3 regions of the Thalassotalea sp. HSM 43 genome follow, and region 2 is predicted to be linked to each of the others. Evidence: predicted binding sites of a transcription regulator. Region 2 holds the regulator's gene; each other region holds the start of a gene.
What was found. The regulator sigma-54, encoded in region 2, starts transcription at its own class of promoters, with help from an activator protein. The targets are predictions, from matches to a motif close to GTTGGCACGNNNNTNGNNT.

Region 1 (8,430 bases), 1.2 Mb from region 2:
ATTTTAAAATTGCCAAAGTCGCTAAAGCCGATGTTGCTGACAAGAGTAAATGGCAGGACGTTGTTGAACATCGTGACGACACCTTAATCAGTGACATGTTAGTACTAAATGACGCCTTGGTTTATGTGCAACGGGAAAATGGTTTGATGGGCATGAGAGTGATGGATTTAAATACTAACAAGGTTGCCCCTGTTGAATTTGATGAATCTTTATACTCGGTGTACCTGCATACCAACGTCGATTTTAATGCACAACAAGTGCGTGTTGGTTATCAAAGTATGACCACACCTCGCTCTGTTTATGACATCAGTTTGGATTTAACCTCCATTGACCTTAAGAAACAAGATGAGGTACTTGGTGGTTATGACGCTAAGCAATATCATTCTGAGCGCATTATGATGAAAGCCCGTGATGGCGCTGATGTGCCGGTTAGTGTGTTATACAAAAAAGACATGTTTAAAGGCGATGGCAATAACCCGTTATTGCAATATGCTTATGGCTCGTATGGGTCAACCAATGATCCATCTTTCAGTGATTCGATAATCAGTTTGGTCGATCGAGGCTTTGTTTATGCTGTGGCGCACATACGTGGTAGCTCTATGCTAGGCCGTAAATGGTATGACGACGGCAAACTACTGCATAAAAAGAACACCTTTAATGATTTTGTTGATGTTACCCGTGAATTGGTGAAAGGCAAGTATGGCGCACAAGACGAGATCTTTGCCTATGGCGGCAGTGCTGGTGGTTTATTAATGGGCGCGGTAATCAACCAAGCACCCGAACTCTATCGTGGCGTTGTTGCAGCGGTTCCGTTTGTCGATGTGGTTACCACCATGCTAGATGCGTCTATTCCATTGACCACAAATGAATATGATGAGTGGGGTAATCCAAATGAGCAAGCCTATTACGAGTACATGTTGTCTTATTCACCATACGATAATGTCGAGGCCAAAGCGTACCCGAATCTATTGGTTACAACGGGCTTGCACGACTCGCAAGTTCAATACTTTGAACCGGCTAAGTGGGTGGCGAAATTACGTGAGATGAAAACAGACGATAATGAGTTGTTGTTCCATATAAATATGGAAGCAGGCCATGGTGGTGTTTCCGGTCGTTATAAACGTTATAAAGACCGTGCTCTGGTATTCGCATTTATGCTGGATTTGCTGTCGCAATAAATACGCTATTCTCTAGTTGATTTTTCGCCAGTCATTAAAAAGCGCTATCAAAAAGATAGCGCTTTTTTTATCTGTGACGTGAAAGGCCTTGTATGCGTTAAAATATCTAACCGCTATTCTTCATTTAATATGATCTCACGTTTAACCTGTTCTTTTTGCTCGTTGTAAACCGCATACAAGGTCTCTGCCATAGAGATAATGTCGCTGGCTATGGTGAGTGTGTAGTTGCCGTCATTCATCAAGGATGTCGCCATATGTGCGGTGATTTTTTTATCCTGTAATAGGGTGGTGATATGACGATAAAACTTTTGATCTATGCCTTGTATTTCCTGTTTTAAATCTTGAATCATCATCAATGCTTTTTGATCGTCATTTTCTACCCGTATCATGACGCGTACACCGTCAAGTTCGCGAATGATGCGAGCGATCATCAGCCGCATCAAGTCATACTGCTCTTGTAAGTCTTTATTGCTGTGCACAATCGCTTGAGACATATTTTTACGCAGGTGTTTCATCGCTTTTACCGACTCGACAATGTTTTGCGTTGCCGATCGTAACCAATGAATCGATGACGATTGCTCAACTTCCCAGGTAAACGATGCCTTGGAAATAAACTTAATTATCTCAGAGTAAATGCCTTTTATTTCAGTTTCATAGAGACCATCAATATCAAGATCCGTTACGGTTCGGCTATTTTTTACAACCAATTCAAGATCTTTGTCTGACAGCACTTCTTCTCGATTTAAACTCAGCCCCTCACACAATACATTGGTCGATAATTGGTACATATGGGCGGTTTCCTTGCGCACCGCTTCGACTGCGGTTTCAGGGAAGTCGACAGAAATATTATGTAAATGAATGGCGCCTTTGCCTTCCACCGTTGGTTCTTTAAATATGTTTTCTAAAAAACTGACCATTTTATTGACGAATGGCCACATGATGACCACCCCTGCGGTATTAAATAGGGTATGAAATACCGCCAGTTTTAGAGTGTAATCGTCGTTGGCAATGCCTAAAACCTCACTAGAGTAGTTGACTGCCACTAAAAACTGTTGCAAAAAGATTATCGCAACTAAGCCCGTAACCATATTAAAGATCAAGTGGGCTGCAGCCAGCCGTTTCCCGGGAATGGCTGCGCTCATTGCGCCGACTACGGCGGTGACGGTGGTGCCGACATTCGCACCTATGGCTAACGCAAGAGAGTTTTCATAAGTGATTTGCCCCGCAGCCAACGCGGTGATGATCAACACCATGGTGGCATGACTTGATTGCATGATCACCGTTGCCGCGATACCGATTAAAGAGAACAACATCAAGCCGGCGAATCCTTCCATGGCAAATTGCGCTAGGTCAATGGTGTCTTTAAAGGCTTCAAAACCGGATTTCATATAGGAGATGCCGAGAAACAAAAAACCAAGCCCGGCAAGAATAAAACCAAAGCCTTTTAAGTTCTTTTGTTTTTGCAGTAATAACACCACACCAAAAACAAGCATGGGCATAGCATAGGCGGATATCTTAACTTTAAGACCAAGTCCGGCAACCAACCAAGCTCCCGTGGTGGTACCTATGTTGGCGCCAAAAATAATACCAATGCCGGCGGCCAGACCAAGCAGTCCTGCACTTAAAAAGGAAATGGTAATAACCGAGACAAGAGAGCTCGATTGCATAATCGTGGTTGTGGCGATACCAAAGCCAACACTCTTCCATTGCTTGTCTGTGGATTTTTTTAAAATCCGTTCCAGCGTACCGCCGGTAAACGTATTAAAGCCTTCTTCAAGAGATATCATGCCAAATAAGAAAATCGCCACACCAGCAGCTATCTCTTTAAAATCTGGGCTGATCCAAAAACCATAGGCTAGGACTAACAGAATGGTAAATATTAGAATTTTTTTAAACATAGGGCGGCACCAAAATGATTGAAACACATTTACTACCGTGTGTATTTACTAAGTGTATCAGAGGTTTTTTCTTTAGCTAATCAACAACTTTGATAAAGCTGTTGCAATTATAGTTAATCGTGCTCGTCATTTTTTAACGTCATTTGTTTGTCTTTTACTGGTGCTCGTCATTTCTTTCTGGTTCGTCGTTTGTTTTCGTCACTTTTGCTCGTTAGGTTTTGGTTTTGGTTTTGCTGTGATTGTGCGTTTATTGCACTAAGCCCCATAACTTGTTGTCTGTATTGGTTATTTTAAAGTTTGGCACGCTTCTCGCATTGTAAAGAATACAATAATAAAAAATTATGGACAGGGCATGAAATCGTTCAAATTTTTAGAAAAATCCGTTTTAAGGTCTGCGCTAATGACCTCGCTGCTCGTATTAACGGCAGCTCTCCTATACGTCGGTCACCAACATGCGGAAGAGCGTTTTTCGTATATTGTGCAAGGAGCAAGTAAGCCGACACTGGTTAATGCTGTAGAGTCAGTCGGTGGTGAAGTACTGCACAAGTACACTGTCATCCAAGCAATCTCTGCATTAATGACCGATGCTCAAGTGAATGAGGTGCGAAACGCTCATCCTATGATTCGTTTGTTCAATGACGATAAAGTGCAATTGAGCATGGCTAATGAGCAGGACGTTGCTGCGGCAGAAGCATTCGCTAACGATAGAAATACCTATGTATCGACCCTAACTGGCGCCAGTCAGTTGCATCAAAATGGCATAACCGGTAAAGGTGTTGGTGTTGCCATCATCGATACAGGCGTGCGTCATATGAAAAGTATCAAACAAGATACCACAGGTCATAAACGTAATTTAGTGCTGCATAATGTCTTAGGTGGTACAGATATAAAGCACGATGAAAATGGTCACGGTACCCACGTGGCAAGTATCATTGGTAACAGTTCATATAGTTATGACAGAAATGGAAACCAAATGGCTTTCTATAATGGTGTTGCTCCTGATGCGGATTTGTTGGTTGTAAAAGCTTTCTATGAAGATGGCAGCTCAACTTACACCGAGATCTTAAAGGCCCTTGATTATGTTATCTCCCATAAAGACCAGCATAATATCAAGGTTCTTAATCTGTCGTTCTCGGCTAATCCGCAGTCTTTTTATTGGGACGATCCTATTAATCAGGCCGTTACTTTAGCCTGGAGCAAGGGCATTACCGTGCTTGCTTCTGCAGGTAACAAAGGGTCAGATGCGATGAGTATTGGTGTGCCAGGCAATAACCCTTATGTTATTACCATTGGTGCTAGCTCAGACAATGGTACGCCTTATTTCCTTGGTGATGACATCTTGTCATCGTTCTCAAGTGCTGGCCCAACGGTCGAAGGATTTATTAAACCTGAATTAATTGCACCGGGTAGCAAAATCCAAGGATTAATGACAGAAAATAGTTATATATACCGAAATTTCCCAGAAGCCGATACAGGCGGCAAATACATGGCACTATCTGGTACTTCTCAGTCAACAGCGGTTACCTCGGGAATTGTTGCCCTGTTGTTACAAGAAGACCCAACCCTCTCCCCGGATGATGTCAAATGCCGCCTGTTATCGTCTGCTATTGCAGGCGCTAATTCTGAAACGGATGAATATACCTACAGTGTGTTCCAACAAGGTGCCGGTTTTGTAAATGCAGAACGTGCCGTGAATTCTGATGCTGTTGGCTGTGCCAATCGTGGCATGAACATTGAACAAACGCTAACCGCACAAACTAAGTATCAACATTACGTTGGTCCAGCACGTTACAATTTACAAGAAGGCAAGTTTTACCTAGTCGGTAATAAAGAATACAGCTGGGATGGCACCTACGCCAGTGGTCACTTGTGGCCTGACGATGAAATCGGTGCTGATGGCCACTTATGGCCAGACGATGAAATTGGCGCAGCGGGTCACTTATGGCCAGACGATGAAATTGGCGCTGATGGTCACTTATGGCCAGATGATGAAATTGGTGCTGATGGTCACTTATGGCCAGACGATGAAATCGGTGCTGATGGTCACTTATGGCCAGACGATGAAATCGGTGCTAATGGTCATTTATGGCCAGACGATGAAATCGGTGCAACAGGTCATTTATGGCCAGATGATGAAATCGGCGCTACCTACTATTTATGGCCGAACGACACCATTACCGCCTACGGGTATTTAAAACTAGACGGTAAGTTCTTCACTAATGGACATTTATGGCCAGATGATGAAATAGGTGCAGACAATATCTGGTCACAGCAAAGGATTGAAAATGCGGCCATAACCAATACTTGGTTTGTCGAATAAACGAAAAATAAAAAAGGCACCTCAGGTGCCTTTTTTATCGGTATTAAAATTCGCGATAAATATAGTCAAAACATAGACGTGACAACGGATTGCGCAAGTGTTTTAATGTGATAAAGCAGTACTCCCAAAAATTATAAAAATAAACTGGGTTTAATCGATGTATAAAACCAAACTATCTTTTACGATGCGCAAATTAAGCGCTTCTTTTTGTTGTATTTTTCTGGCACTAGTTAGTGCGCAGTTATTCGCGTCGTCGTATCGATATTCCAACCATGAGATTCAATTTACCAACTTAAAAGACAGCAAACGCTTATCACAACAATCGGTTAATGCCATTGCTCAAGATAAAATGGGCTATATCTGGATTGGTAACCAAAATGGTTTAAACCGCTTTGATGGTATCTCTTCTAAAGCTTATAACCATAACCCTCGTGATCCAAAATCCCTTGCAAGTAATTGGGTTAAGGACGTATTTGTTGATTCAGAAGAGCGGATCTGGGTATTAGGTGATGGTGGTATTAGTTTATATCTACCTGAGATTGATGGCTTTCGTAATCTAAGTGATTCAGCGCAATACAAAGATATCATTCCAAGTGATTTTGATGTGGCCGCAGAAGACGCTAACGGTAACTTATATTTTGGCAGTCGTAACCAAGGTATTATTGCGTTTATTGATAATGGCTCAGATGTTAAACATTTTAACGAACTTGATGGTAAATCCCATCTTAGTGGCAATGCGATAGCCGATCTTCAATTTGATTCTGCGAATAATTTTTGGGTAGGAACAACGGTTAATGGTCTTAATTTATTAAAACCTGGAGAAGACTCCTTTGTTACATTTTCTACATCGACGCAAATTTCGATACCCAGCAACAAAATAAAAACCATTTATGAAGATAATTCCAATATTCTTTGGATCGCCACTGGCGATAAAGGGGTATTTACGTTCGATCCTATCGGTGGCGTACAAAAGCGTTATATCTCATCAGAGCAATCGGGCACTTTATGTCACGATAGCGTACATGACATATATCAGGATAAAAATAATATTCTGTGGTTTGCTACCGATAGTGGCTTATGCCAATACCAAAGTGAAACCGATAGCTTTATCGCTCACCGCCATAGCGATGCAAGGCCCACCAGTTTAATAGATGATAGGGTCAAAACGTTATTCCAAGACGACGGTGGCGTTATGTGGGTTGGTACACAAAGCGGTTTAAGTCGTTGGAACGCAAGTTTGGCCAAGTTTCCTCATGTTCGTAAGGGAATGAACGATAATATTTCGTCGGATGTCATTGCCTCATTTGCTGAAGACGCAGCCGGCAACTTGTATGTTGGCACCTGGGGCGGCGGCTTAAATGTTTTTGACTCAGATAACACCAAAACCGAAGTGATTAAAGCGAGCCCGGGTACAGAAGGCGCCTTGCAAGATGAGCGGGTGTTAAGTTTATTGGTCGATTCAAATGACAATTTATGGGTAGGCACATTTCGTCAGGGCCTGCATCTGCGTCGCAGCGGAGAATCAACATTTCAACTGTTTACCAATGACCAAACCAAAGAGCATCATTTAAGCAGTAACGCCATTTCAAAAATCATCGAATTACCAAGCGGCAATATCGTTGCTGCAACCTTTGGTGGCGGTCTCAATATTATTGATGCAAACGGCAAGATCACTCATATCGAAAGCGATGAGAACAATAAAGATTCCATTTCAAGTGATAGGGTACTCGATGTTATCTACGATGGAGCGAGTCATTTATGGATAGCGACACGCAGTGGTGGCGTCAATACTTACAACATTAAAAGTGGCAAAGTAAATTACTTTAGTCATCATCAACAACAACCATATTCATTGCCAACCAATAAAATTGTTAGTTTATTAAATACCGAAAAGTATATTTGGGTGGCTACCCAAGATGCCGGTTTGGCACGTATTCGCAAAGATAACTTCGCCAAAGGTAACATGCACTTTGAATTAATTGGTTTGCAACATGGTCTGCCTAGTTTGTTCACCTATGGCATGGTAGAAGACGATGACGGCTATGTTTGGGTCAGTCATACGCGAGGCTTATCGCGCATTAACGCTAAGACGTTAAAAGTGAACAGCTTTAATACCACGCATGGTTTGCAAGGCGAAGACTTTAACAGTGGTGCTTATTTTAAATCTGCTACAGGCAGGGTGTTCTTTGGTGGTTCTAATGGTTTTAATGCCTTTATGCCTGATCAGATCCCAATTAATAATTATCAGGCACCGTTACGGTTAACGCGGTTCAGTATTTTTGGTACTGAAATGCCAATTGAAAAAGTATTCAATCATAATGAAGTGCTTGAACTGAAACATTCTGATGCCTTTTTAGAATTTGAATTTGCGTCCTTGGATTACACCAAGCCAGAAGACAATCAATTTCAATACATGATGCAAGGCTTGCGTAATGAATGGGTTGATTCTGACAACAATAATCGTATTACGTTTACCAATTTACCGGATGGTGATTACATCTTCCGAGTGCGCGGTTCAAACAACGATGGTGTATGGAGCAAACAGGAGCTGAGTTTACCTATTAAGGTAAATCCACCATGGTGGTACAGCTGGTATGCCTATGCATTTTATGCCTTAGCAACATTACTTTTAATCGCAAGCTTGGTGATGCGCAGTAAGCAACGTCGTCGCGATCAACTAGCCTATCAAGCGCAATTGGAAAAAGACGTGGCGGAACGGACCGCAGAATTGCAACAGGCAAACGTTGCCTTGGAAGTCGCGGTTATTGAAACCAATAAAGCTAAAGATACCGCAGAACGAGCAGCACAAACCAAGTCTAATTTCTTAGCTACCATGAGTCATGAGATACGTACACCGATGAACTCGATCATCGGTATGAGTGATTTATTACTGAAAACAGGCTTAAATCGAACTCAAAATCGCTACGCGCTGTCTGTGCAAAAAGCCAGTCAAATGTTGCTTGATTTGATCAATGATATTCTCGATTTTTCAAAGATGGAAGCCGATCAAATTGAATTGGAAAAACAACCCTTC
Region 2 (8,430 bases):
GTTTCCGGATCGTATGAAAGCGCTTGTTCTACCCGGGTTCTATCCTGGGCATCCATTGAATCAAGTACGTCGTTGTAGGCAGAATCTGGCAGGGTACGTAACACTTCTGCCAAATCATCGATGTCCATGCCTTCTGCGGCGGCAGCAACCTTCTCAGGCTGCATGTTTTTCAATATGCCTTTACGAACTTCTTCTGATAATTCTTCGAGGATTTCGCCGTGCAGATCAGGGTCGACCAGCTGCCATAGCACAGTACGGCCTTTGGCTGGTGATGATTCAAGTAATAAGGCGATGTCATAGGCAGGCATGCTCTGGAACATTTTTCGCACGTACACGAACATACCACTGTCGAGAGCGGTATTTATTTCCAGTAGTCTTTGTTGGCTGATTTCCTGTTCTGACAACTCTGGCACGTTCCACCTCATGCTCAAGGGTGCTGTTATTGTTTAATTTTGATATTGATGGGTTGAGCTACAATTGCAGCGCGAATAGCAAACCTATAGGATTAGATTGCGTCCCATTAATATGAGTTATCTGGTTGAAGTGTAACGTAATTAGCGGAAATTATCAGCTAATATTTCCGCGAGTTCTGTATTTTTGTCAAAAGTTAGCTGCTAAATCAGTTGCTTAACGAGGTGTTAAAAATCTAGTGGCGGGTTTGTCGGCTATTCAGCTTCATCAAACTTATCACCGAATAATTGGCAAACCGCGCTCAGTGCTTGTTCGGCATCATCGCCTTCGCTGATCACTTCAACGGTTTTTCCTTGACTGCCAGTGAGCAGCATTAAGCCCATAATGGAGTCGGCGTCGGCGGACTTGTCATCCAGTTTAATGGTGATGGTGGCACGATAGTTTTGGCTTAATTTAGCCAGTTTAGTTGCAGCTCTTGCATGTAAGCCGAGTTTATTTTCTATTTTTACGAAGCGTGATTCACAAGTGTACATGGCCGTTGCTTTCCTGGATAACTTGGTCGCGAGTCTTAGCGTCGCTATTTAGTAAGTTCGCGATGACGAATTTGCACATCTCGTTCTTCTTTGCGAAATTGTTTGGCGAGAGCTTCAGCAATATAAACACTGCGATGCTGCCCGCCTGTGCATCCAACCGCTATGGTTAAATAGGTGCGGTTATTACGTTCTAAATGTGGCAACCAAGTCATCATAAAAGAGTTTATCTGCCAAATAAACTTAGTGACAATCGGTTGGCTAGCAAGAAAGTCTTGAACCGGTTGATCGAGGCCATTGTATGGCTTTAGCCCTTGTTCCCAAAATGGGTTTGGCAAAAAGCGGGCATCGAAGACATAATCGGCGTCGGTTGGCACACCATATTTAAAACCAAATGATTCAAACACTATAACCAAAGAACCGGTTTTTGAGCCCATCACTCGTTCACGCACTAAATCCGCTAACTGATGTGGCGTCAAACTGGTGGTATTAATATAAAGATTGGCGCGACTGGCCACCGGGTCGAGTAGCTTTTTCTCTAATGATATCGCTTGATCTAACGCCATGTTTTGACGAATCAAAGGGTGCAATCGGCGAGTTTCGCTGTAACGTCGCACCAATTCTTGATCATCAGCGTCAAGATAGAGAATGCTTAACTCAACCGTACTGGGTAAATAATCAATTATCTCGCGAGCATCTTCCGGGTTATGCGGTAAGTTACGCACATCCAATGACACAGCAACATTTTCGTAGTCGTTAATGACGGTATGGGTCAACGCGGGTAAAAGGTTTACCGGGATATTATCAACGCAATAATAACCGAGATCTTCGAGTACTCGAAGGGCGACGGTTTTACCAGAACCGGATCGGCCACTGACGATCATTAACTTCATTGCTTGCTCCTGTTAGCCATTAGCGACCAGTCTATAGAGTTGATCGGCGCTGGTACAGCGGCGCACGTTTTTACTATTATCTTTGTCTGAAAAGTATTTCGCAACACTTGCCAGAGTTTCTAGGTGTTGTTGGCAGCTATCTTCAGGAACGAATAAAGCGAAAAATATATCGACAGGCTTATTATCAATCGCATCAAAGTCGACCGCCTTATCTGTGGTGATTAACACCGCCACAGGTTGTTCAGTGTTATCGATTTTACTATGCGGGATGGCGATGCCTTTGCCTATACCGGTACTGCTGAGTTTTTCTCTGTCGATAAGGTCGTTTAGCAGCTCTTTGGCTGACGAAGTAGAGATTTTATTAGCGGCAAGTACACTGATTTGCTCTAGAATATTTTTTTTACTGTTGCCCGGAGCTGCACATATGGTGCAGTCCGGAGATAACAAATTAGCGAGTTTCATATAGTTAATGTTTAGACAGTTTGGCCTTGTGTTTTAGCACTTGGCGATCTAGTTTTTCCACAAGTGCATCAATGGAGGCATACATGTCTTCATTTTCAGCGGAGCCAAAAATCTCTCCCTGATTGACGTGCAGTGTGGCTTCGGCGATTTGCTGCAGCTTTTCTACTTTCAATACAACATAAACATTGTTTATGTGGTCGAAATGACGTTCAAGTTTTTCAAATTTTTGTTCAACATACGCTCTCATAGAGGCAGTAACTTCAACATGATGACCAGAAAGATTGATTTGCATAAGCTGTTTCCTTATGGTTTGGCTTAAATTAAGCTTTTTCTTTGGTTTGAAGGAGGAATGCCCAAAGACTCTCGGTATTTGGCTATCGTTCTGCGTGCAACGTTAATCCCCTGATCTGCCAAAAGCTCCGCCATTTTACTATCGCTCAATGGTTTTTTCGGATTTTCAGCGTCGACCAGTTTTTTAATTAAAGCTCGAATTGCAGTAGACGAACACTCCCCGCCGTTTTCGGTACTCACATGGCTTGAAAAGAAGTATTTTAATTCAAATATTCCTCGCGGCGTATGCATGTACTTTTGTGTGGTAACCCTAGAAATTGTCGATTCGTGCATCTCAACCGCTTCGGCAACGTCGTTCAGTACCATAGGACGCATAGCTTCCGGTCCATGTTCAAAAAAGCCCTGTTGTTGTTGTACAATGCAATTGGACACTTTCATCAGAGTTTCATTGCGGCTTTCCAATGATTTAATAAACCATTTTGCTTCCTGCAAATGCGAACGTATAAATTGGCTATCTTCCGCCGAGCTGGTTTTTGCCAGCGAAGCATAGTGATTATTGATATTTAGTTTAGGTGCAGTTTCTGGATTTAGCTCAACCACCCATCGGCCGTTTTTCTTGAACACACTGACATCAGGAATGATGTATTGTTCCTCGTTTTGCACGATGGCATCGCCTGGACGTGGGTTAAGACTGTGAATCAAGCGCATCACTTCTTGAAGTTGTGGCTCTTTAAGTCTGGTTTTACGCATTATGGTGCGAAAATCGCGATTGGCGAGTAAGTCAATATGATTATTGATAACCAGTTTTGCTTCTTTGAGAAACGGCGTGCCAGCGTCAAATTGGTCAAGTTGAATCAGCAAGCAATGCTGAATAGAACACGCGCCGGAGCCAATTGGATCAAACATATGGATGCGCTTTAATACCGCCTCAACTTCGTCTAATTCAATCTCATCATCGCCTAAGCTTTCTTGGATGTCTTCTGTGCTGACCGTTAGGTAACCGGCGTCGTCGATGGCGTCAATAATCGCCACCGCGATGGTTTTATCGGTTTCAGTAAATGGTGTTAGTTCCATCTGCCAGGTAAGGTGATCATGGATGTTTTCCGTGGTTTCACCTTGATAGACGGTATCGTCATTACCGGATGCCATTCCAGTATTGGAGACTCCGGCACTAAAGCTTTCTTCCCATGTTGAGTCGACAGACAGCTCTTCTGGGATTTCATTTTGGGTTAAGGCTTCACTGGTGGTGATTTCATCTTGTGTTGGCGTTGCATCTTCGCTGCCATCTAAACCGTTGCTTTCGGTGGTGCTTGCCTCATTACTTTGTTGCTGATTGTCATCGGCTTCCAGCAATGGATTGCTTTCAAGCGCTTCCTGAATTTCCTGTTGTAGATCCAAGGTCGATAGTTGCAACAATTTTATCGCTTGTTGCAATTGTGGAGTCATCGTTAGGTGCTGGCCAATGCGCAGCTGAAGACTTGGTCTCATTAGTTAATTGCTTTCCATAAAACAGAATACAAGTGGCAATGCATAACCAAGCAATTAAGCCTGTATCATTGCGGCGTTTTTTCCTTGCACTAGTTATAACTATAGCGTGAATTTCTCGCCTAGGTAGACGTCTCGTACATGTTGATTTGATAAAACTTGTTCAGCATTGCCTTGGGCTATCAACTCACCATGGCTAACGATATAGGCATGCTCACATACATCCAAAGTTTCACGAACATTGTGATCGGTGATAAGGACACCGATACCACGTTCTTTTAAATGTAAGATAATTTTTTTAATGTCACCCACTGAAATAGGGTCAACACCGGCAAACGGTTCATCGAGCAAGATAAATTGCGGATCCGCCGCCAATGCTCTGGCAATTTCGACGCGGCGACGTTCACCACCGGATAGGCTTTGCCCAGTATTTTCTACGATATGACCGATATTGAACTCTTCAACCAACGACTCAAGCTTTTCTTGACGCTCATTTGCCGTCATTTCCTTGCGGGTTTGCAGTATAGACATGATGTTATCGTAGACAGAAAGCTTGCGAAAAATCGATGCTTCTTGAGGCAAGTATCCGATGCCGTGACGCGCTCTCTCATGCATAGGCGATAAGGTAAGATCAACATTGTTCAGTGTCACGGTACCTTCGTCGCTAGCGACTAGGCCGACAATCATATAAAACGATGTGGTTTTACCTGCGCCATTAGGACCCAGCAAGCCAACTACTTGACCGGCTTTAACCGTCATACTGACATCTTTAACAACTTTACGACCTTTATAGGCCTTAGCGAGATTTTTGGCTTCGAGCGTTGCAGTCATGATTACTGTTCTTGTTCAGTGGTTTCGTTATTGTCTTTTTTGTTGATCTTGTCTTTCACTTCAGGTTCGATAATTGTGGTCACAATGCCGCTGCCATCACCATCGGCAGTAAGCTGCTCGGTTTCAAGGTTATAGGTAATCACATCACCTTGCACCATGCTGCCTTGCTGACTTACTTTGGCATTACCACGAATAACGATGATATTGGTTAATGGTGAGTAGCTAATTTCATTGGCTTGCAATTCAATTTGATCACCATTATCGAGCGTTTGGCTAAATCTGGCCGGTGTTCCCTTAGCCAAATATTTTTTTGCCTGTGAATCGTTTTCATTGCTGACTTGAACTAAATCGGCTTCGATAGTCAAAGTGCCCTGGGTTATTTTGACGTCGTCGATATAACTGGCAATGCGATTTTTTAAATCGGTTGACTGTTTTTGCGCAACAATTTTAATTTCTTTTTCAAAGTCTGATTGCTCAGCACTCAGCCAAAAGCTGGGAAGCAATAAGGCAGCACTGACTAATAGTTTATGAGTCATGTTTTTTAAAGGTTGTTTGTACATGTTCACTCAATGTCATTTCGGTAGTATTTATATCAACCTTCAAACCTACACCGCTCATGGTAAAGTCTTTACCTTTCAATAGGATATTTTGGTCTGAGGTTATTATTTTAGTATCCAGATCCAATGCCAACTCTTCCCCCTGAACTTCTGAGATGAAGGCATTTTTATCTTCACAGATTAATCTTACTCTATCTTTTAGAATTAAGATATTGTCTTTGCCGAGAAAACCACTTTCTGCGGTTAGTCGCCAAGGCTCAGAGCCGTCATCGGGGTATAAAGTGTAGGCAGGCTTAAGTAATTTGGTTTCGCCCAGTTGATCAAAGTGGGTCATTTGCTCTGCGTAAATGGTGTGCACCAGATGGCCATCACTGTCGAATTTCTTTGAGCTTAGTGCATTAGCAACAAAAGCAGGCTCATCTAAAGGTTTAATAACCTCAACGTCAGCTTGCTGTGATTGTTGATAATGAAGGTATCCATAAGACGCCAGTGCCAAAATAAACAACAGAATGGAAATCAGATGCAATCGACTCATACACTTGCTCCTGTTGCCAGATGCAAGGTGTTTTGGGATTGCATAATAAGATCACATAATTCCCGTACCGCGCCGCATCCACCAGCTAAAAAGGTAATGTAGTCAGCACCATTTTTAACCAAAGGGTGAGCGTCGTTAACGGCGACACCAAAACCAACCTGCTCGATACAGGGTAAGTCTGGTACGTCATCGCCGATATAGGCTATTTGTTCTAGGTCGATAGACAATTGATTGGCGATATCGATAAGCGCAGGCATTTTATCTTCTTGTCCCTGAACAATGAATTTTACGTTCAGAGCGCGCATGCGATTTTGTACTATGTTGGACTTGCGCCCGGTAATGACTGCAACATCGACACCATTTTGACCGACGGCTTTAATACCAAAACCATCTTTTGTGTTAAATGCTTTCAACTCTTCACCATCGTTACCGAGGTAGATACGACCGTCAGAAAAAACACCATCGATATCGCAGACCAATAATTTGATCTGTTTGGCTTTCTCTATAATGGCGCTGTCGACCTGCCCGTACAAGGTAGTGGTCATGGTTTTGCCAGTACTCAATTACAATACTCCTGCTTTAAGTATATCGTGCATATTCATTGCGCCGACAGGCTCATTGTCATCATTAACGATGATTAAACCATTGATGCTTTTATCTTCCATTAGCTTTAATGCTTCGGCTGCCAACATTTGTCGTTTAGCAACCACAGGATGTTTGGTCATCACCGACTCTATATAATCATGATGCAGATTTACCTGCTCATCAAGGATTCGGCGTAAATCACCATCGGTGAATAAGCCCAATAATCGACCATCATCATCGGTAATGGCGGTCATACCCAAACCCTTCTGTGTCATTTCGACAAGTGCATCTTTAATAAGTGCCCGATAATGAATTTTAGGCAGTCTATCACCACTGTGCATAACATCTTCAAGTCGCAACAACAGACGTTTACCTAGGCTGCCACCTGGGTGTGACAATGCAAAGTCATCAGCAGTAAAGCCGCGAGCGTTCAATAATGCCACCGCCATCGCATCTCCCATCACCAAGGTCGCTGTTGTACTCGACGTAGGTGCAAGACCTAACGGGCATGCTTCTTGAGGCACGGCGATGCAAATATGTACGTCGCTCAATTTGGCTAATGTTGAATTGGTATTGCCTGACATACCAATCAAGGTTGAACCGATGCGCTTAATAACCGGCATAATCGCCAATACTTCAGCGGTTTCACCGGAATTCGATATCGCCAAGACCACATCTGAGCTAGTCACCATCCCCAAGTCACCATGACTGGCTTCTCCAGGGTGAACGAAAAAAGCTGGTGTTCCTGTGCTGGCCAATGTCGCTGCAATTTTTCCGCCGACATGTCCGGACTTACCCATACCGATAACAATAACTCGACCTGAGCAATCAAACATCAATTGACAGGCTTTGGCAAATTCGTCGTCGATATAATTATGCAAATTTTCGATTGCTTGTTTTTCAATATCGATTACGTTTGCGGCAAGTTGCTTAAATTGTTTTGCATTAGGCATAAACTAAAGAATCCTAGGTAAAGATTAGGTATTGATAGACGATAAAGCCAATGAAGATAACCCCACCTTTAACACGGGTGATTCTAAAATGTCCAGAGCGGCTAAAACATAAGGCAAAAAGGAGAATAGTCAACGCCATCATATATGGCACATCACGACTCGCGACTTCACTGTCAACGACACCGGGCGCGATAAGACCAGGTAACGCTAAAACAGCAAGAATATTAAAGATATTGGAGCCGATGATATTGCCCAAAGCCAAATCATCTTCTTTTTTGATGATGCTGACCACACTCGCTGCCAATTCCGGCAAGCTGGTACCAATTGCAATAATCGTTAAACCAATCACCAAATCGCTCATGCCTAACGCTTTGGCAATAACCGTGGCTGATTCAACGAGGTAATTAGCACTTAATGGCAGTAGCACGAGTCCAAACACCAACCAAGCTAGGGCGACTAAGTTATTGACGTTTTCTGGGATTTCAGATTGCGCTTCAGCAATCATCGGATCTTCAATTTTATGGTGCTTTACTTGTTTTATACTCACCATAAGTAAACTAATGATGAACACCAAGAAGCCGACCATTAATAACAAGCCCTCAATAAAGCTGAAATTCAGATCAAACATCATATAGCTGGCAATAAAGGTGACGATTAATAGAATCGGTAACTCACGTTTTAAGGTGAGTGATGAAACGGCTAACGGTTTGCATAACGCAGTAAGGCCCAACACTAAAGCGATGTTAGTGATATTTGAACCGATAGCATTACCTATTGCGGTATCCGGTGCGCCTTGTAAAGAAGCGGTTGCTGCCACCACCATTTCCGGCGCGGATGAGCCCATCGCGACGATAGTAAGACCGATAATCATCGGCGCAATGCCATAATTACGCGCAA
Region 3 (8,430 bases), 110 kb from region 2:
CCGAGGACCAGACTCGTTAGCGACATTACGTTATATAAAAGGCTTAGGAAAAGCGGCGAAAACGGTATTAGGCAATCATGATTTGCATTTAATTGCCACCTACCATGGTATTGGCCGCGTCAATAAAAAAGACAAGCTTGAAGAGCTACTAAACGCCAAAGACTGTGCAGAGCTGATGGATTGGCTGCTGCAACAACCTCTCGTATTGCAACTTCCCGATGCCGATGCCTACTTAAGTCACGCCGGTTTACCACCGGAATGGACACCGAAAAAAGCCTTAAAAATGTCGGCCTTTGTACAAAAAAAACTGCAAAGTAAGAAGCGTAAAAAGTGGCTACGGGATATGTATGGCGATTTCCCGAATAAATGGCAGCACGCCCATTCCGATATCGAAAAGTTTCGCTTCACAGTCAATGCCATGACTCGTATGCGCTTTTGTTATCAAGATGGTGGCCTAGAACTAAACTGTAAAGGTTCACCGCAAACCAATCAAAACAAGCACTTACAGCCTTGGTATGAAGTGCAACAGAATTTAGCCAACGTTGATTGGATATTTGGTCATTGGGCCGCTCTTGAAGGCAATACCATCGCGAAAAATATCCATGCCATCGACACCGGTTGCGTATGGGGAGGAACACTCACCGCCCTACGCTGGCCAGATAAGAAACTTTTTCAGGTAAATGCCGTCAAATAATGCCCGCCTCGCTTTCTTAATTGTTCATTAATTCATATACTTAATTAAAAATATTAGCGAGTTAATAATTATGGCTATTGAGCAATTTGGCGTTTGTGCGGAACCGAATCTGCACAGTTACTACCTGATGTTTAACGTAACAGATAATAATGATGCGTTTATTCGCAAGATTTTGGCAAAGCTTCCCGCCATGTTCGACGAATATGCCCACAATTTCTCCGAAGCTAACTTAAATACTGTTATCGCCATTGGTGCTAATTATTGGGATCGTTATTACCCTACTGCTCGCCCTAGCCAACTTAAAGCCTTTGAGCATATTCAAGTTGATAATCGCGTTGCACCGGCGACAAACTATGACCTGTACCTGCAAATTCGCAGCGATCGCGCCGATGTTAACCATGTTGTATCGACCAAAGTATGTGAAATGTTAGGCGATGCCGTCGAGTTGGTTGAACAAGTAAAAGGCTTTCGATATCTCGACGGTCGCGACTTAACCGGCTTTGTTGACGGTACCGAAAACCCCAAAGGATTACACAAGCGCGAGGTCGCTCTTTTGGACGACAGCTGTGGCGACTTTAGCAAAGGCAGTTATCTGCATATCCAACGTTTTCGCCACAACTTTAACGCGTGGGAAGGCTTAGAAACAAAACAGCAAGAAGATATTATTGGCCGTACCAAGGTTGATGATATTGAATACGCGTCAGAAGATAAAGCGCCAACAGCACACGTTAAACGCACCAATCTAAAAGATGCTGATGGCAATAGTATGGAAATACTCAGACAAAGCATGCCGTACGGCCATATGAAGAATCAAGGCCTGTTCTTCGTGTCCTTTTGTTACACCCCAGTTAACTTTGAAGAGCAGTTAAAGAGCATGTATGCCGGTGATGAGCACGGCAACTACGATCACATCTTAAAATATACTCAAGCCGAAACAGGTGCATCTTTCTTTGTACCGTCGATGGATTTATTAGAACAAGCCGCCGAACTTTAACTTATTAGAAAAAACAAAGGGCGCTTAAAGCGCCCTTTGTCATCAATTCTTGAATTGCCTAATTCATTTTCTGAAACAGCATAAACAATTTTTCTTTAATTGACTGTATATCATTAACCGAGGTTGGTGAGATAAAGATGGTATCATCGCCAGCAATGGTACCTAAAACGCCGTCGGCTTTGCCTAGTGAGTCCAGTAAACGAGCAATTAATTGTGCCGCGCCCGGGCTGGTACGAACGATTAACATCACTTCATTCGACTCGATATCTAGCACTAATTGTTTGAGTGGACTTTTTGCCGTCGGCACACCAAGTTCTGCAGGTAAACAATAGACCATTTCCTGACGGGCATTGCGGGTTCTGACCGCGCCAAACTTGCTTAACATACGTGAAACTTTTGACTGACTGACGTTATCAAAACCTTGCGCTTTAAGGGCTTCAACGATATCGCCCTGTGAACCAAACTGCTCTTGTTTTAGCAGTTCTTTAAACGCATTGATTAAAGCTTCCTGTTTTTGCTGTGTGCTCATAAATTATTCTTTTGACCGTATTTTCGGTGTTTACCGGTGACAGTAATCACTGTTAAAACAATTCCCCAATACCTATTGGTTAACGCTCATTTCGGCTGAGCCTATTTGACCAAAGGTGTCCCAATTCTTGTCGTTTCTTATTGTAATGTTCAGTTTATATTACAAATATCGAGATTCTGAACTAAAGTATCATATCACCATAGCCCTATTGTTGACAAAAGTGTTTGTATTTTTAGTCTCAATTTTGTATCTTTTGTGCACTAAAAAATTAAAGTAATTACTCAATCTGGAATTATCCTCTAGATTGGCTGTTAAGTGATTACTAACACTCACATCATTTTGGAGAAATTCAATGAAAGTTGCCGTTCTTGGTGCAGCCGGTGGTATCGGTCAAGCCTTATCACTATTACTTAAAACTCAACTACCAGCAGGTTCAGAGTTATCTTTGTATGACGTAGCCCCAGTTGTTCCAGGTGTTGCCGTTGACTTATCTCACATCCCTACTGATGTAACAGTTAAAGGTTACGGCGCTGATGATTTAGCGACTGCCCTAACAGGTTGTGACATTGTAATTATTCCAGCAGGTATGCCACGTAAGCCTGGTATGGACCGTGCTGACCTATTTGCTGTCAATGCTGGCATCATTAAGACGCTTGCTGAAAGCATCGTTGCTAACAGTCCAAAAGCGCTTGTTGGTGTTATTACCAACCCAGTAAACGGCACTGTGCCAATTGTTGCTGAAGTTTTCAAAAAAGCAGGTACTTACGAAGCGAACCGCGTATTTGGTGTAACAACTCTTGATGTTATCCGTAGCGAAACCTTCATTGCTGAGCTAAAAGGCAAGTCGACTTCAGACATTAAAGTACCAGTAATCGGTGGTCACTCAGGTACAACTATTCTTCCTCTACTTTCACAAGTTGAAGGTGTTGAGTTTACTCAAGAAGAAATTGACGCACTAACACCACGCATCCAAAACGCTGGTACCGAAGTTGTTAACGCAAAAGCTGGTGGCGGTTCTGCGACGCTTTCTATGGGTGCTGCAGCAGCTCGTTTTTGTTTATCACTGGTACGTGGTCTACAAGGCGAAGAAGGCGTTGTTGACTACGCATACGTTCAAGGTAACACCGGTGATGCTGAATACTTCGCACAACCAGTTGTACTTGGTAAGAACGGTGTAGAAGAGTACTTACCATACGGTGAGCTTAGCGCTTATGAGCAAAAAGCAAAAGACGACATGCTAGCGACTCTAAACAAAGATATTCAAGAAGGTGTTGATTTCATCAACGCCTAATCACTTGATTGCTACGCAATAAAAAACGGTCGCAATAGCGACCGTTTTTATTTTCAAGGGGTCAGATGACTTGATTCAATTCAAGTCATCTGACCCCTTGAAAAATGTGAGTTTAACTGCTGGTCATTTACTGTTTTAGTAGCTCGACCAATTCAGCTTCATATTGCGCCTGCTTGTTAACAAAAAAGCCGGTGTGTGCTTTGACTATTTTGCCACTGCGATCATAAATGAAACTGCTTGGCATGCCTTTTAATTCAAACTTTTTCGCCAATCGGCCATCGGGATCGTAGATCACCGAAAAGTTTGCCGGGTGTTCGGCAATAAAGGCTTCGGCCATGGCCTGTTTCACATCAACGTTAACCGAAATTACCGTTAGTCCTTGCTGCTGATACTTGTTCTGCATTTCATTCATCCAAGGAAAGGACTTTTTACAAGGAATACACCAAGAGGCCCAAAAATCGAGGTAAATAACCTTACCTTTATTTTCCGCGACCATGGTTTTCAGTTCACTGATACTATCGACAACCGTTTCGGCCTGTAATGACTTGCTCGCGAATAGCAAAGGCGAAATCATGACTAACACCGCAAGCATGTTACGCATTAATCATTGGCTCCAGTTGCGGTTTCTACGTCTTCTGGGCGACCTTCGCGTAGGATACTATCAACCGAGGTTTGGTTATTACAGCGCTCATCGGTTTTATCATCACGATAGTAACGGATATTAACGCAATCTTGCTCATAGCGACGCTCGAGTTCAGTGCGTTTAATGGGATTATTTTTTGCGTTTACGATTTGCCTTTGCAGTTGTGCACATTGTTCGCGTTGCTCCGAGGTAAAGACGATATCTTCACAGGGATCTTCAGTGATAAAAGCACATCCGGCTTGGCTAAGCATTAGGGTGGAAAGAAGCGATATAGTTATTGTTTTCATAAGTACTACCTGATAATGCTGTATTAGTTATTTGTAACATAGCACCTGATTTGGCAATCGGCAATGTGATCAGTCGACAAAGCGAAAAAACAACGAATTTGTCTTTGAGTGGTGTTTAATAATTCAACAAAACAGTCGCTAACTATTTATTAATAATAAAAAAAGGGCCGGTATAAACCGGCCCTAAACTTTAACCAACTAGCGTCGTTATTGTTATTATCCTTTTAGCGAGACAAACTCAGGGTATGCTTCGACACCACAATCAGATTTGTCCACACCATTGTATTCTTCATCTTCACTAACACGGATGCCCATGGTTTTCTTCAATACAAACCATACTGCAAAACTTGCTGCAAATACCCATGCGAAGATAACGAATGCACCGTATAACTGAGCACCAAATGTTGCATCGCCGTTGCTAAATGGTACAACCATTAGCGCGAAGAAACCAACAACACCGTGAACAGAGATAGCACCTACTGGATCATCAATCTTGACTTTATCCAGAGAGGTAATTGAAAGTACCACTAACATACCACCAAGTGCACCAAGTAAGCTTGCAAACAGTGGAGATGGAGATAGTGGGTCAGCGGTAATCGTTACCAAACCAGCTAATGCACCATTTAGAATCATGGTTAGGTCTGCTTTACCCCAAATTACTTTATTAAGTAATAGTGCGGCAACAGCACCTGCAGCGGCAGCAGCATTGGTGTTAACGAAAATTTGACCAACAGCGGTTGCGTTTTCAGCATCAGATAGAAGCAATTGAGAACCACCGTTAAAACCAAACCAACCCATCCATAAGATGAAAGTACCAAGCGTAGCCAATGGCATGTTTGAACCTGGGATTGGGAAGATTTCACCGTTTTTACCGTATTTACCCTTACGAGCACCTAACAGTAATACACCAGCAAGTGCAGCAGCGGCACCGGCCATGTGAACAATACCAGAACCTGCGAAGTCGCTAAAACCAGCTTCAGATAAGAAACCACCGCCCCAAGTCCAGTAACCTTCAACTGGGTAGATAAAGCCTGTTAAAACAACGGTAAATATTAAGAATGCCCAAAGCTTCATACGCTCAGCTACGGCACCCGATACAATAGACATTGCAGTAGCAACGAATACTACTTGGAAGAAGAAGTCTGACTCTAGAGAGTGATCAGCACCTTCCGCTTGTGTACCAATTAAACCGGCAATTGATGGTAAGATACCGCCTTCAGCGTTATCTACGTACATAATATTGTAACCAACCAACAAAAACATCACACATGCAATTGAATACAGCGCAATGTTTTTAGTTAGAATTTCAGTAGTGTTCTTAGAACGAACCATACCCGCTTCAAGCATGGCAAAACCTGCCGCCATCCACATTACTAATACACCTGACAACAAAAAGTAAAAGGTATCAAGCGCGAATCTAAGTTCGGTTACTGTACCTGTTAATGTCGTTAACTCTTCCATTTTATCCCCCTGTTAAAGCGCTGCAGTATCAAGCTCACCAGTACGAATACGTACCGCTTGATCCAAGTCATATACAAAAATCTTACCGTCACCGATTTTTCCGGTATGTGCAGATTTGCTGATGGCTTCAACAACACGTTCAGCATCTTCTGCTTTTACCGCTATTTCTAGTTTTACTTTTGGTAAGAAATCTACTTGATATTCAGCACCGCGATATAATTCGGTGTGACCCTTTTGACGACCAAAACCACGTACTTCTGATACGGTTAGGCCTTCGACACCGACTTCAGAAATAGCTTCTCTGACGTCGTCTAATTTGAATGGTTTAATTATTGCGTTTATTAATTTCATTATCGCCCCCTAATAGTTGCTGGGTTAATGGTTACAAGTTGCGTACCAACAAATATAAAACCAACAAAAACAAACACTTAAACGATTTACAGCTTAATAACGAAAACACAACGCACCAAGTTGGGGCGTTGCGACCGCCATATTGCTTTAAAACTGTGCTAATTATTTTTGCAGAAATACCTAAAACAGAAGCTGCCGAAAGAAGTGAGTAACAGAAACTAATATTAGAAAGGAGTATCGATATAAAAACCGACTTTGGTTTATTAATCGTTAGTGGTCTGGGTCGCTAACGAGTGCCTTACATCGCTCATCAATGATACTCACCACGTCTTTCGAATACACCAAAGATGTATGAGTTTGATTAAGTACAATGTGCTCTGTCATGCCTGGTATGCGAGTTTCAGCAATACTCACTGTACCATCAGAGTCCTCGACTCCGTCGCGCCATACCCGATCCAGTAGTGGCCTAGCACCAATTTTAATGGAACCCGCGATAGAGATAAGCTTTTGCGGCACAGGCCAAGATTTAGTGAATCGTTTAGGCAATAAACCAAATTGAGTCGAAGAACCTAACAGATGTTGAATGTTTACTTTTTTCATGTCTTCGGCAATTTGTGCGCCTTGATGTGGCGTGCCAAGAGTTATCACTAACGGTACGCGTTCAACCGATACTTGACGAGTAAATAAATACTCCGTTGCGACAAGCCCGCCAAGTGAATGACCGAGCAATACTGTCGGCCCATCACCAACACGTTTATCAATGCTGTGAAACAATTTTTCTTTGTCTGCTTTGGTACTTGGGTAAGAAATATTTTCGACGATATGGCCAAGCTGCACAAGGCGATTGGCCAGCGGAGCCATGATAATTTTGTTCATAAACAATCCGTGTAATATGACAATTTTCATTTCTGCTCCAAATCAGATTAATGAGGGTAGGCGCTTTGATTTTGCTATAAAACTATTCGCTTGGCAAACTCAGTTTAGCGACCAAGCAAATAAAAATCGCACCAACTCAAACGAGTTAATGCGATTGATTTGCCTACTGAATTAACCGTGGGTTAAATTCGATGGCTGTCGTTTGCGCTTAAATTGGTTGCCTATATCCTCTCGTATCAGATACAGACTCGGAATCAAAAATAGCGTTATTACGGTGGCGAAGATAATACCGAAGCCCAGTGATATTGCCATTGGGATAATAAACTGCGCCTGTAAACTGGTCTCAAAATAGATCGGTAAAATACCAAAAAAGGTGGTAAGTGATGTCAGCAATATCGCACGAAAACGTTGCATACCCGCTTCAATAACGATATCCATCATTCGCATACCGGTATTTTTGGCACGATTAATAAAGTCGACCAAAATCAGCGAGTCATTGACGACAACACCTGATAACGCAATAAAACCGTACATAGACATCATATTAATGGTTTTACCGACGATCATATGTCCCCAGATGGCGCCAATGATACCAAACGGAATAACCGACATGATCACGAGTGGTTGGGTATATGATTTGGTTGGTATGGCAATCAAACCGTAAATTAAAAATAACGCCGTTACTGCCGCAAACATTAACTGCTGCAAAAAGTCCTGTTGATCTTTACTCGCACCTTCCATTCCATATTTTACGGTCGGGTATTTAGCCAAAATAGCAGGGATAATTTGCTCATTGAATTCACCAAGCACCTTGCGAGACTCGACTTTTTCACTGTCAATTTCAGCAGCGATTTTGATGGTACGTTTATTATTGATACGGGTGATTTTTGAGAATCCTTGGCCGATTTCAACATCAGCAACCTGATAGAACGGCACTTCCTGACCACTTGGGGTACGAACCCACATGTTTTCCAAGTCAGTGATTGAACGACGTTCTTCTTCAGGGTAGCGCACCATAACTTTCACTTCATTACGTCCACGCTGTATACGTTGCGCTTCATCGCCATAAAATGCCTGACGTACTTGTTTACCGAGATCGGATAACGACAAGCCCAGCACTTCCGCTTCAGGGCGAATCGACAATTTAATTTCTTCACTACCACGACTGAAAGAATTACGGATGTCGTACACACCGTCGTATTCACCGAGTTTATCCTGCACTTCCAAGGCCGCCTGCTCAAGCTCATACTCGTCCAGACCATTTAGTTGGAACTCTAAGGCGGCGCCACCACCCGCATTGGTAC

Region 1: E2K93_RS15990 (S8 family peptidase) is a predicted target of sigma-54. The motif match lies at 3,373-3,391, and genes of this name have one in related genera.
Region 3: E2K93_RS10915 (P-II family nitrogen regulator) is a predicted target of sigma-54. The motif match lies at 6,282-6,300, and genes of this name have one in related genera.

Annotation. Positions count from the first base shown of each region.
Region 1 covers NZ_CP038493.1:3,640,028-3,648,457, forward strand. Annotated here, with positions in the region: gene E2K93_RS15980 (S9 family peptidase) at 1-1,178, shown strand, start outside; gene E2K93_RS15985 (Na/Pi cotransporter family protein) at 1,292-3,076, opposite strand; gene E2K93_RS15990 (S8 family peptidase) at 3,477-5,396, shown strand; gene E2K93_RS15995 (two-component regulator propeller domain-containing protein) at 5,554-8,430, shown strand, end outside.
Region 2 covers NZ_CP038493.1:2,427,507-2,435,936, forward strand. Annotated here, with positions in the region: gene mgtE (magnesium transporter) at 1-413, opposite strand, end outside; gene E2K93_RS10420 (HPr family phosphocarrier protein) at 666-944, opposite strand; gene rapZ (RNase adapter RapZ) at 989-1,834, opposite strand; gene ptsN (PTS IIA-like nitrogen regulatory protein PtsN) at 1,847-2,296, opposite strand; gene hpf (ribosome hibernation promoting factor) at 2,301-2,588, opposite strand; gene E2K93_RS10440 (RNA polymerase factor sigma-54) at 2,612-4,075, opposite strand; gene lptB (LPS export ABC transporter ATP-binding protein) at 4,175-4,903, opposite strand; gene lptA (lipopolysaccharide transport periplasmic protein LptA) at 4,906-5,439, opposite strand; gene lptC (LPS export ABC transporter periplasmic protein LptC) at 5,429-5,995, opposite strand; gene kdsC (3-deoxy-manno-octulosonate-8-phosphatase KdsC) at 5,992-6,540, opposite strand; gene E2K93_RS10465 (KpsF/GutQ family sugar-phosphate isomerase) at 6,559-7,533, opposite strand; gene E2K93_RS10470 (calcium/sodium antiporter) at 7,547-8,430, opposite strand, start outside.
Region 3 covers NZ_CP038493.1:2,533,740-2,542,169, reverse strand. Annotated here, with positions in the region: gene E2K93_RS10950 (symmetrical bis(5'-nucleosyl)-tetraphosphatase) at 1-694, shown strand, start outside; gene E2K93_RS10945 (Dyp-type peroxidase) at 765-1,688, shown strand; gene argR (transcriptional regulator ArgR) at 1,747-2,217, opposite strand; gene mdh (malate dehydrogenase) at 2,570-3,508, shown strand; gene E2K93_RS10930 (TlpA disulfide reductase family protein) at 3,636-4,109, opposite strand; gene E2K93_RS10925 (hypothetical protein) at 4,109-4,438, opposite strand; gene E2K93_RS10920 (ammonium transporter) at 4,655-5,899, opposite strand; gene E2K93_RS10915 (P-II family nitrogen regulator) at 5,912-6,250, opposite strand; gene E2K93_RS10910 (lipase family alpha/beta hydrolase) at 6,521-7,126, opposite strand; gene E2K93_RS10905 (efflux RND transporter permease subunit) at 7,298-8,430, opposite strand, start outside.